DNA from 3 places in the Enterobacter sp. Taxon_2 genome. Region 1 is predicted to be linked to each of the others. Evidence: predicted binding sites of a transcription regulator. Region 1 holds the regulator's gene; each other region holds the start of a gene.
The links. The regulator CRP, encoded in region 1, controls carbon source genes, mostly activating them, when cyclic AMP is high. The targets are predictions, from matches to a motif close to ATGTGANNNNNNTCACAT.
Positions count from the first base shown of each region.

Region 2: focA (formate transporter FocA) is a predicted target of CRP. The motif match lies at 2,889-2,906, and genes of this name have one in related genera.
Region 3: AC4IC4_RS08050 (maltoporin) is a predicted target of CRP. The motif match lies at 2,243-2,260, and genes of this name have one in related genera.

Region 1 is NZ_CM178024.1:4,420,716-4,424,901, reverse strand. Features, by position in the region: gene AC4IC4_RS21140 (YccS/YhfK family putative transporter) at 1-1,371, opposite strand, end outside; gene crp (cAMP-activated global transcriptional regulator CRP) at 1,429-2,061, opposite strand; gene AC4IC4_RS21130 (OsmC family protein) at 2,373-2,777, shown strand; gene AC4IC4_RS21125 (phosphoribulokinase) at 2,864-3,733, opposite strand; gene AC4IC4_RS21120 (YheU family protein) at 3,764-3,982, opposite strand; gene AC4IC4_RS21115 (hydrolase) at 3,979-4,186, opposite strand, start outside.
Region 2 is NZ_CM178024.1:1,558,464-1,562,649, forward strand. Features, by position in the region: gene pflB (formate C-acetyltransferase) at 1-1,921, opposite strand, end outside; gene focA (formate transporter FocA) at 1,973-2,830, opposite strand; gene ycaO (30S ribosomal protein S12 methylthiotransferase accessory factor YcaO) at 3,237-4,186, opposite strand, start outside.
Region 3 is NZ_CM178024.1:1,727,088-1,731,273, reverse strand. Features, by position in the region: gene AC4IC4_RS08060 (magnesium transporter) at 1-958, shown strand, start outside; gene AC4IC4_RS08055 (LacI family DNA-binding transcriptional regulator) at 1,005-2,081, opposite strand; gene AC4IC4_RS08050 (maltoporin) at 2,351-3,616, shown strand; gene AC4IC4_RS08045 (PTS sugar transporter subunit IIB) at 3,721-3,963, opposite strand; gene AC4IC4_RS08040 (beta-galactosidase) at 4,103-4,186, opposite strand, start outside.

The sequences.
Region 1 (4,186 bases):
GTAGTTTTTGCGGATAATCAGGTAGCTTACCAGCGTGATCGCCAGCATGCCTGCCAGGGTATAGCCTTCCGGCACGTGGAAGTGCAGCGTCACGCCCGCGATGATCAGCCCGGCCATGGTGCCGCCCGCCCGATGCAGAATACGCACCCGCGTGGCGCCGTAGCCGTTCTGAGTGACAAACAGCACGGTCATTAATATCCAGTAGGGTTTCGGCAGATGCAGCGCCATGCCCATCAGGCTGGCGGTACTGAGCATCACGCTAATTCGTGCGGCGTTGCGCAGGGCGGACGATTTAAGAGAAAGATAGCTTTTGAGCGCGGGCAATAGCGGCAGCCGTTTCTGCTTATCCGCCATCAGGTCGCGGGGATAAAGCGGGCGCTGCGTGCGCAACACGCGGGCGATACGGCTGAAGTGCCAGGCGGCAAACTGGCCGACGGGGTTATCCGGATGCTGACGAGCGATTTTCTCCAGCGCGCCCAGCTGTTTGTCCATGTTAAAGCGCGTCGGGTAGCGGTGATAGAGAATATCATCGGCCAGAACGCGCAGGCGTGCGGACACCGTCTGCGCGTTCCAGCGGATCACCGCTTCGGCGTGGCTGCGCTCGACCAGCTTTTGCACCTCCTGCGGGTGGTGCAGGCTCACGGAGATATGCTCCTGCAGATCCAGCCCGACCTGGAAGGTGCGCAGCAGCCGTTTGTACTCGTGGTTCTTGTTGGCGGCGAGCATATGCAGCTGCTGATAGCACTGGCTTATCAGATCCACCACCTTCTGCTGGCGCGTCAGCAGGGGCGGTAAGGATTTTTCCGGATCGGTATGCTGGGTCAGCAGGGTGTATTTGGCTTCGCAGTAATCCGCAAGCTGCACATAGAGCAGGCTCAGGGATTCACGCAGCGGCTGCTCCCGCCACAGCCAGAACCAGAACCAGTTAAACAGGCCGTACCATAATGTCCCCAGGGCGTAGATCAGCAGCGGCTCCCACACCGGCATATTCCCGGCGAGGCTCAGCGTGAAGATGGCCGCAATCAGCGACGCGGGAAGCAGGCGGGCGTGCAGCGAACTGATTTCCGCCGTGACGCCGAGGGTCATCGCCAGCACGGTCAGGATCAGCGGCAGCGGGATATCACGAGCCAGTAACAGCTGTACGGCGAGGCTACAGCCCGCAAACAGGCAGCCGCCGATAATCAGGCGTTTGAAAAAGCGCTTATGCGGCGTGTCCAGACCGGCGATGTTGCAGCAGGCAGGCACGAGGGAAAACAGCAGACCTTGCTGAAGATGTCCGAGGATCAGGCCTATGGCCACGGGAAGACACAACACCAGCGTTTGTCGCAGTGCGTAGTTAACTTCCGGGTGATAGATCAGCCTGCGCCACATGGAGAGTAGAGACAAAAACGGCGTGACACCTTGCGATGGCACGCCGTTTAAGCGGAATTAACGCGTTCCGTAAACCACGATGGTTTTACCGTGGGCAGAGATCAGGTTTTGATCTTCCAGCATTTTCAGGATACGGCCCACTGTTTCACGGGAGCAACCGACGATCTGACCAATTTCCTGACGGGTAATTTTAATTTGCATGCCGTCCGGGTGGGTCATGGCGTCTGGCTGTTTCGCCAGGTTCAGCAGGGTCTGTGCGATACGGCCAGTCACGTCCAGGAAGGCGAGGTTGCCCACTTTCTCTGAGGTGACCTGCAGACGGCGCGCCATCTGGGAAGAAAGACGCATCAGGATGTCAGGGTTAACCTGAATCAGCTGACGGAACTTCTTGTAAGAAATTTCAGCCACTTCACATGCTGTCTTTGCACGAACCCAGGCGCTACGTTCCTGGCCCTCTTCAAACAGGCCCAGTTCACCGATGAAATCGCCCTGGTTCAGATAAGAAAGGATCATCTCTTTCCCTTCTTCATCTTTGATCAGCACTGCCACCGAGCCTTTAACGATGTAATACAACGTTTCCGCTTTTTCACCCTGGTGAATCAGCGTGCTCTTTGATGGGTACTTATGAATGTGGCAATGAGACAAGAACCATTCGAGAGTCGGGTCTGTTTGCGGTTTGCCAAGCACCATGCGCTGTTATCCTCTGTTATAAGCTGTCACCAGAGTCATCAGATGCATCCGGACTCTGGGGTTGCAATCGAATTCTTACCCATACCCTGGGAAGTCGGCTACCGTAACGTTTCGCAGCCAGTAAAGTTTGATGTCCTCTGCATACATGTGTAACGTCAATGTATTACTGTAGCATCCAGAGTGTTTTAGCATAGCTTTCGCCGCGTGTCTCCTGGTGTCTCGCTTCAGCATGATGCAGGTCGCCTTCCATTGCGAGAAATGTAACGCACGCGTAATCTGTCACCAAAAATGCAACGTTGGAGTTTAAGAATATGCAAGCGCGCGTGAAATGGGTTGAAGGTTTAACGTTCCTGGGCGAGTCCGCGTCAGGACACCAGATTTTGATGGACGGTAACTCCGGCGATAAAGCGCCAAGCCCAATGGAAATGGTGCTGATGGCGGCAGGGGGATGCAGCGCCATTGACGTGGTGTCGATTCTGCAAAAAGGTCGTCATGACGTGACGGATTGTGAGGTTAAACTCACGTCAGAACGTCGCGAAGAGGCGCCACGCTTGTTCACCCATATTAATCTGCACTTTGTGGTCACCGGTAAAGAGTTGAAAGACGCAGCGGTCTCGCGTGCGGTGGACCTGTCTGCGGAGAAGTACTGCTCTGTGGCGTTAATGCTGGAGAAAGCGGTAAAAATCACGCATTCGTATGAAGTGATCGAGGCTTAATCTTTTGGCGGGTGGCGCTTCGCTGACCCGCCCTACTAAAGCATGACCGTAGGCCCGGTAAGCGCAGCGCCACCGGGCAAAACAACTCACGCAATCTGCTTCCCCTCCATCAGTCGCTCCACCAGCGGCGTCATGATGAGCTCCATCGCCAGCCCCATTTTTCCGCCCGGCACGACTAACGTATTCATGTGCGAAATAAACGAGCCCTGCAGCATGGCCAGTAGCCAGGGGTAATCAATGCCTTCGAGATTGCGGAAATGGATCACCACAAAGCTCTCATCCAGAGACGGGATGCTTTTGGCGGCAAACGGGTTGGAGGTGTCCACCGTCGGCACCCGCTGGAAGTTAATATGGGTACGGGAGAACTGCGGCGTCAGGAAGTTGATGTAATCTTCCATGGAGCGCACCACCGAGTCCATCACCGCCTCTCGTGAATGGCCGCGCTCGCTCATGTCGCGCGTCAGCTTCTGGATCCACTCCAGGTTAACGATAGGGACCACGCCGACCAGCAGATCCACGTGGCGCGCCACGTCGTGTTGAGGGGTGACCACGCCACCGTGCAATCCTTCGTAAAACAGTACGTCGGTGGGTTCCGGCAGCGGTTGCCACGGGGTGAACGTCCCCGGTACCTGATTCCAGGGAACGGCTTCATCATAGGTATGCAGATACTTGCGGGACTGCCCTTTGCCGCTCTGACCGTACTCTATAAAGGTTTGTTCCAGCAGGCCGAAGTCATTGGCTTCCGGGCCGAAATAGCTGATGTGTTTACCCAGATCGCGCGCCTTACGGATGGCCATATCCATCTCCGGACGCGTGTAGCGGTGAAAGCTGTCGCCTTCGACCTCCGCCGCACGAAGATTCAGCTGGGCGAAAATCTTGCGAAAGGCGAGGCTGGTGGTGGTGGTTCCCGCACCACTCGACCCCGTAACGGCAATAACCGGATGTCTGGCAGACATAGCAACTCCCTGACTTAAAAGGGTGGAAGATCAGCCGTGAAACGCGTTGCGGGGCATGATATTGACCGTCTCATGCAGTTCTGACCACACCAGCACCACGTCGCCGCTTTTCAGCTGGCGCTTAACATCGTTGACCTTTTGCTCAAGCGAGCGTTCCTGTTCACCATAATCGGTGCCTTCGCGTAATACAAAACTTTCAATCAGATTATCGAGTGTTTCGGGAGCCAGATCCTGCCAGGGAATAATCATTTTGCACCGTCCAGATAAGGGGTTAGCCAGTCAGGAATACGCGTCTCAAGCCACATTTTCGGGCGGCGCAGCGTACCGCCGATAAACCCGACGTGGCCGCCGTGCTCGGTCAACTGATAGTGAACGTTGTCGGGCAGGAATTCCTGAGCGGGGATCGAGTGATGATCCATAAACGGGTCATCTTTGGCATGGATGATCAGCGTC
Region 2 (4,186 bases), 2.0 Mb from region 1:
CACGACCGTGCATTGGGTTAGCACCTGGGCCGAATGGCGCGCCAGCACGACGACCGTCTGGGGTGTTACCGGTTTTCTTACCATACACAACGTTAGAGGTGATGGTCAGAACAGACTGAGTCGGGATAGCGTTACGGTAGGTAGTCAGTTTCTGAATTTTCTTCATGAAACGTTCTACCAGGTCAACCGCCATGTCATCAACGCGAGAGTCGTTGTTACCAAACTGCGGATATTCACCTTCGATTTCGAAGTCTACAGCCAGGCCGTCTTCGTCACGAATTGGTTTAACTTTCGCATATTTGATTGCAGACAGGGAGTCAGCAGCAACGGACAGACCAGCGATACCACACGCCATGGTGCGGATAACGTCACGGTCGTGCAGCGCCATCAGAGAGGCTTCGTAGCTGTACTTGTCGTGCATGTAGTGGATAACGTTCAGTGCAGTGACGTACTGTTTAGCCAGCCAGTCCATGAAGTGATCCATGCGGTCCATGACTTCATCGAAGTTCAGAACGTCGCCTTTGATCGGCTCAGACTTAGGACCAACCTGCATTTTCAGTTTTTCATCAACACCGCCGTTGATTGCGTACAGCATGGTTTTCGCCAGGTTTGCACGCGCACCGAAGAACTGCATTTGTTTACCAACAACCATTGGGCTTACGCAGCAAGCGATAGCGTAATCGTCGTTGTTGAAGTCCGGACGCATCAGGTCATCGTTCTCGTACTGCAGAGAAGAGGTATCGATAGACACTTTAGCGGCGAATTTCTTGAAGTTCAGAGGCAGTTTTTCAGACCACAGAACGGTGATGTTCGGCTCCGGAGAAGGACCCATGGTGTACAGGGTGTTCAGGAAGCGGAAGCTGTTTTTGGTTACCAGAGTACGGCCGTCAACGCCCATACCGCCGATGGATTCAGTTGCCCAGATTGGGTCACCGGAGAACAGCTCATCGTATTCTGGAGTACGCAGGAAGCGAACCATACGCAGTTTCATGACCAGGTGGTCAATCATTTCCTGAGCGTCTTGCTCGGTGATTTTGCCTGCTTTGATATCACGCTCGATGTACGCATCCAGGAAGGTGGATACGCGACCGAAGGACATTGCTGCACCGTTCTGAGACTTAACTGCGGCCAGGTAGCCGAAGTAGGTCCACTGGATAGCTTCCTGAGCGTTGGTAGCAGGACCAGAGATATCGCAGCCATATTTAGCCGCCATCTCTTTGATCTGACCCAGCGCGCGGTGCTGTTCAGCGATTTCTTCACGCAGACGGATAGTCGCTTCCAGGTTTACGCCGTTTTCCAGATCGGACTGCAGAGACACGAACTGAGCGTATTTGTCTTTCATCAGGAAGTCGATACCGTACAGCGCAACGCGACGGTAGTCACCGATGATACGGCCACGGCCATACGCATCTGGCAGACCAGTCAGAACGCCAGATTTACGGCAGTTCAGAATGTCTTTGGTGTAAACATCGAATACACCCTGGTTGTGGGTTTTGCGGTATTCGGTGAAGATTTTTTTCAGCATTGGGTCCAGCTCGCGGTTATACGCTTTGCAGGAACCTTCAACCATTTTGATGCCACCGAACGGGATGATTGCGCGTTTCAGTGGTGCTTCAGTCTGCAGACCAACGATTTTCTCAAGGGCTTTGTTGATATAGCCAGCATCGTGAGAAGTGATGGTGGAAGCAACGGAGGTGTCAAAATCAACTGGCGCGTGAGTGCGGTTTTCCAGTTTAACGCCTTCCATTACGCTGTCCCACAGCTTGGTGGTCGCGTCAGTTGCGCCAGCCAGGAAGGATTCGTCACCTTCATACGGGGTATAGTTTTTCTGAATGAAGTCACGTACGTTTACTTCATTCTGCCAGTCACCTTTCGCAAAACCTTCCCAGGCTGTGGCTAACTTTTCATTAAGCTCGGACATGTAACACCTACCTTCTTAAGTGGATTTTTTATTTACTGCCTGAGAAAACCATCAATGATGATCATCGCCACGCAGGTAAATGACCCAGTATGTCAACCCAACTAACAGACCCCCACCGATAATGTTCCCGATAGTGACAGGGATCAGGTTATCAGTAATGAAATTCATAATAGTCAGGTGAGAGAAACTTTCCGGGGATGAACCAACTGCGGTCCAGAACTCCGGGCTCGCAAAGTCGCGGATAACAATGCCCATTGGGATCATGAACATATTCGCGATACTGTGCTCAAAGCCGCTGGCAACGAACATCGCAACCGGCAGAACCATAATTAAGGCTTTGTCCATCAGGCTACGACCCGAGTAGCTCATCCATACAGCCAGGCAGACCATCAGGTTAGCGAGGATGCCGAGAGCAACGGCTTCGATAAATGTGTGGTGCATTTTGTGGTCGGCGGTTTGCAGGACGTTAAGGCCCCAGCCACCGTTGGCGGTCATGTACTCGCCAGAAAGCCACATCAACAAAACAAAGAGCAGACAGCCAACCAGGTTACCCACGTAGACGTTAAGCCAGTTACGTGCCAGCTGACCCCAGGTAATTCTTCCGCTGGCCTTGGCCACGACAATCAGCACCGTTGAGGTGAAGAGGTCGGCGCCGCAGATGACGCAGAGAATCAGACCCAGTGAGAAGCAAATGCCGCCAATCAGTTTGGCCATGCCGAAAGGCATTCCGGCAGTACCGGTGGTGGCGGTGATATAGAAGACGAAAGCGATAGAGATGAACACACCAGCCGTGATCGCCAGATAGAACGTCTTCATCGGGTGTTTCGTTGCTTTATAGACACCCGCTTCTTCGGCAACTTTAGCCATTGCAGCGGGGAGTAAAAGATCAAAAGGGTTGTCAGCTTTCACACTAACTCTCTCTTTATTAAGTCGGCGACGAGATACTAACAAAGCATTATAGAAGAGAAATTGATATAGATCATATCTCGCCTGGCTTATAGGCCCGCAGTGTGTATGGTTTTACGACAAATGCGGAGTAAGTATTTGATTATCCGTATAAAAATAAATTTTAAAAGTTATGAAAAGAGTTGAATTTTTTCGTTCAGCCACCTCTGAAGCAGTTAATTAATATGGAGTATTAACCATAAAAAGTAACAGTAAAGCCCAGATCAATATTATTATATTTACCCGTATTTAACTTTATTATTACAATCAACAATCATTGCCGAAGAAAATAAAAAACGGGGCAATGAAATTGCCCCGTAATATAGCCCAGACGATTGAATACGCCTACTGCTGGTAATGTTATATGCGCTTATTTTGACCAGTAAGCGGCTTTAGCTTTCTGCAGCTTTTCGTAGGCCTTCAGCAGCGACTGATGCGCCGGGAAGGCTTTCAGATCGCTATCAACAGCCTGCAGGCCATAGAACGGCGCTTCGCCGCTCAGGGCCGCGCTGGCTGCTTCTACGGCTTCAGCGCCGTACATGCGCACGAAAGCATTCAGGTATTGCAGCGGTTCGCGATCCTCTTCCTGTGCAAGCAGCAGCAGGGTTTGCAGGCAGCGGTAATAATTGGTGCGCTCGGCAGAGAAGACCGACTGGTTGAATTCCATGGTCCACTCGGTCCAGGCCAGAGCCTGATCCAAATCGCCACCCGCCAGGGCCAGCATTGCTTTCAGCTCACCGATACGCAGGGTATACCAGCCGTTGTCTTTACCGGTCGCCAGACCCAGCAGTTCGCGTACGCGGGTGAAGTCATCGTGGCCTTCTTCGTCCAGTTGAGCGATCAGGTTCAGATAATCTTCTTTCTCCCATTCGCTGCCCGGCAGTGCCAGCAGCGTTTCGCGCAGGTGCGCACCCATGCTGTTATTCGCCAGCCAAAGATCTTCAGCAGGGTAGATGTCGGACATGCCCGGAACAATAATGCGGCACGCGTAGACGCCAAGATGCTCGTAATCGGCAATGTACACTTCCTGATCTTCCGCATTGAAGATCGCCATCAGCGTAGCGAACTCTTCTTCCGTGGTTCCGGCAAAGCTCCAGTCCACGAACGGATAGTCGGCGTCCTGCTTGAACATATCCCAGGAAATTAAGCCGCTGGAATCGATGAAGTGGGTTTCAAGGTTGGTATGCTCGGCCACTTCTTCGTCGTCAAACGTTGGCGGCGTAAACACGTCGAGATCTTTCAGGCTACGGCCCTGCAGCAGCTCGGTAACGGTACGCTCCAGCGCCACGCCGAAGTCCGGGTGCGCGCCGAAGGAGGCGA
Region 3 (4,186 bases), 2.1 Mb from region 1:
CGCGATCGCGCAATATATGAATACCGATTTTATTGTCCTCGATATTTCATTATGCGTGGCGCTGGCGCGCGAGCAATTTTTCGAAAAATTAAAAGACGACGATATTCCGTCTCATATTTTTATTGAGGACAATGGCCGCCTGGCGGGCATGATTGCCGTGCGTAAATTGCTGCAGACCGTCGACACGGTACAGCCGGTGAAATCGCTGATGATTTCGCAGTTTTTGCAGGTCAAACCGGAGGATGAACGTGCCGACGTTGCCGGGCTGCTGGCGCACGGCGGCGCGGACGTGGTTCCCGTGGTCACCCACGGCAAGCTCGTCGGCTGTCTGACCGAGCGCGAAATCGCCCATCTGCTGGAGGATGACGTCACCGAAGATGCTCAGCTTCAGGGGGCGACGCTGCCGCTGGAGAAGCCCTATCTGGACACCAGCCCGTATAGCCTGTGGAAAAAACGCTCCGTCTGGCTGCTGCTGCTGTTTGTCGCGGAGGCCTACACCAGCTCGGTGATCCAGCATTTTGAAGAGGCGCTGGAGTCCGCCATCGCGCTGGCGTTTTTTATTCCGCTGCTGATCGGCACGGGCGGCAACAGCGGGACGCAGATCACCTCCACCCTGGTGCGCGCCATGGCGCTGGGGGAAGTGCGTTTGCGCGACGTTGGCCGCGTGCTGCGTAAAGAGATGACCACCTCGCTGATGATTGCCGCCACGCTGGGTCTGGCCGGATGCATTCGTGCCTGGATGATGGGGATTGGGCTGGAAATCACGCTTATCGTCAGCCTGACGCTGGTATGCATTACGCTGTGGAGTGCGATTGTCTCGTCCGTGATTCCAATGGTGCTCAAGCGCTGCGGCATCGACCCGGCGGTCGTCTCCGCGCCGTTTATCGCGACGCTTATCGACGGTACCGGGCTGATTATCTACTTCAAAATTGCCCAGTACACGCTGGGGCTGGAGTAAGCTTGCGAGCACCTCATTCACGCACGTGATTGAGGTGCTCACTTCGCTACGCATCGCCGAGCTGATGCGCGATCTCACGCAGCTGCTGGGCAAGCGCCTGCAGGTTTTTCCCTTTCTCCCCTTTCGGCCCGGTGGACTGACGCACCACCAGACGGGCAGGTAAAATCGAGGACATGCGCTGGACACTCTCTTCACCGCTGTCGAGAATGCGGCGCACCGCCTCTTTACCCTGCAGATCTAAATCCAGCGATACCGTCGTCAGCGCCGGGTAGAAGAATGAGCTTTCATAGGTGTCATCGTAGCCAATCACCGACTTCTCGCCCGGAATTGAAATCTGCTGCTGATGGAACGCGCTCAGCACGCCGAGCGCCATCTGGTCGTTCGCCACCAGCACGGCGGTAAACTGCGCCGTTTCCCGCAGCATTTGCAACGCTCCCGAATAACCGCTTTGCGCATCCCAGTTGCCGCGAATGACCGATGCTGGCTCCAGACCGTAGCCCTTCAGGGTCTCGATCCAGCTTTTCAGCCTCAGCTGCGCCGACACGGAAGACGCCGGCCCCGCCAGCAGGGCAATGTCGCGATGCCCCAGCTCGTAAAGATATTTGACGCTGGCGCGGGTGCCGTCCGCCGGATTAAACGAAACGTTAAACACGGAACTGTACGGGTCAACGTCGAGGAACAGGCAGACAATGTCGTCGTTGTCGGCGGCGATTTTCTGCGCCGCTTCAGCCTCCAGCGGCACGTTGATGATCACTTTGCTCACCAGCTGGGATTTCAGCTCGTTGATGGAATCCTGGATGCTGTGGTTGACGTTCTCATCAATCATTGAGATCAGTACCTGGTAGCCTTCCACATTGGCATAGCGTTTCACCGCCGCCGCAACCTGCGAAGGCGCGTGCAGCGCCAGCGAAATGGTCACCAGCCCAACGGTCTGGCTCTGCTTGCCCACCAGCTGCTGAGCCAGTCGGTTGGGTACATACCGCAATAATTCTATGGATTTCTCCACCTTGATGCGCGTGGCGTCGGATACATTGGCAGATTTATTCAGTACCCTGGACACGGTCTGATAGGAGACGCCCGCATGGCGTGCCACGTCCTCTAACGTTGCGCTTTTCGACTTCATGGTCCGGTTCCTTATGTTGTTATGCGCTGATTGTAACAGGGGTGCTGAAAAAAAACGCTTACCACCCTCTCGCCGTGGGCACAACACCATCAAAAAGTATTACGCTCACAATGCCATAATTTGTGTCCAATCTCATTACTCGTAACAAAATTGTCTATTTTATTTGCAGTTAATCACACATTTCGGATCGTGTAATTGCCAGTTAACGGGTTTAGGCATTTTATGACAGCGGATTTGTGAACGTATTACAAAACAATAAGAGGGTTACAATGAACACGACGATCCGCTCTGTATCTGTTGCGTTGGCTGCCGCGCTGGCATCGCCTTCGCTGTTTGCAGCGTCTTCAGTACCGATTGATTTTCATGGATATCTTCGCTCCGGCGTGGGCGTCTCACGGGATGGTGGGATGGAGGAGTGGCAAAAAAACAAAATTGGCCGTCTGGGTAACGAGGCCGACACCTACGGCGAGCTGGAGCTGGGCTCCGAGGTATACAAAAAGAACGACGTCAGTTTCTATCTCGACAGCATGGTGAGCATGGTCTCAGACGGCTCCAACGACAATGAAACCACCTTAGATGACGATGCCCAGTTCGGCCTGCGCCAGCTTAACCTGCAGATCAAGGGGCTGATCCCCGGGGATCCCAATGCGGTGATTTGGGGCGGTAAGCGCTACTACCAGCGCCATGACCTGCACATCATTGATACCAAATACTGGAATATTTCGGGCTCCGGTGCGGGTATCGAGAACTACACGCTTGGCCCGGGCGCAGTCTCCGTTGCGTGGATCCGCGGCGATGCCAACGACGTGGACTACCGCGTGGATGGCGACAGCGACGTTAACATCAACTACATCGACCTTCGCTATGCGGGCTGGAAGCCGTGGGCGGGCGCGTGGACGGAAGTGGGTATTGATTACGCCATGCCAAACCCGACCAACAAGCAGAAAGAGTACGGCGGGCTGTACGAGGCCGATAACGGCGTAATGGTCACCGGTGAGATCAGCCAGGATATGTTTGGCGGCTATAACAAGCTGGTGCTGCAGTACGCCAATAAAGGTCTGGCCCAGAACATGGTGTCACAGGGTGGGGGCTGGTACGACATGTGGAACTACGTGAACGACGCCACCGGCTACCGCGTGATTAACACCGGCTTAATTCCGATTACCGACAAGTTCTCCTTTAACCACGTTCTGACATGGGGCTCGGCAGACGACACCACGCAGTACACGGACAAATCACGCCTGGTATCGCTGGTGGGGCGCGCGCAGTATCAGTTCACCGAGTACGTGCGTCTGATTGGCGAAGTGGGCGGATTCTACCAGGAAGATACTTATACCGACGGCACTAAGTACAAGCAGAGCGGCGAGAAGTACACCCTCGCGCTGGGCCTGGCAGACGGTCCTGAGTTTATGTCACGTCCTGAACTGCGCGTGTTCGCCTCCTATCTGAATGACTCCGAAAAAGGGCAATCCTTCGAGGATGGCACGGCCAACAATACCTGGAACTTCGGTGTGCAGGTCGAGGCCTGGTGGTAAGTCTTAATTTATAATTTGCGTTAATCGTTATCGTATCTCCAGCAACCTGCAGTCTATTTTACTGCTTTGGGATAGCCATTACTTTGGCTATCCCTTTTTTATATTTACTGATTAAAATGTTCGTCTAATAATTTCCGTAATGTATCAGACTGCCTGCCGAATATAGCGTGCACCTGCTGGCCGATAATAATCACCCCCAGCGCCCCCTCATTCTGTATCGCCTGGGAATCGACCTTATTTAAATCTTTTACCGTCACGCGCAGGCGGGTAATACAGGCTTCGACGTGCTCGATATTATCGTCGCCGCCAAATGCCGGAATTAAACGCTGGGTAATTTGACTGTCCATAATACGCCTCTCTGTTATGCAGATAAAAAAATGCCTGCTCGGGGAGCAGGCGTTTTGTGCTTTGTTGCCGGGTGGCGCTGCGCTTACCCGGCCTACGGGTTTTGTAGGCCCGTGCAAGCGCAGCGCCGCCGGGCGGTTCTTACGCTTTACGCCTGAGCACCCGACAGTCCCAGGGGAGCAGCACGACATCGCCCGCAGCGGCGGCATCGGTCATGCAGTCGGT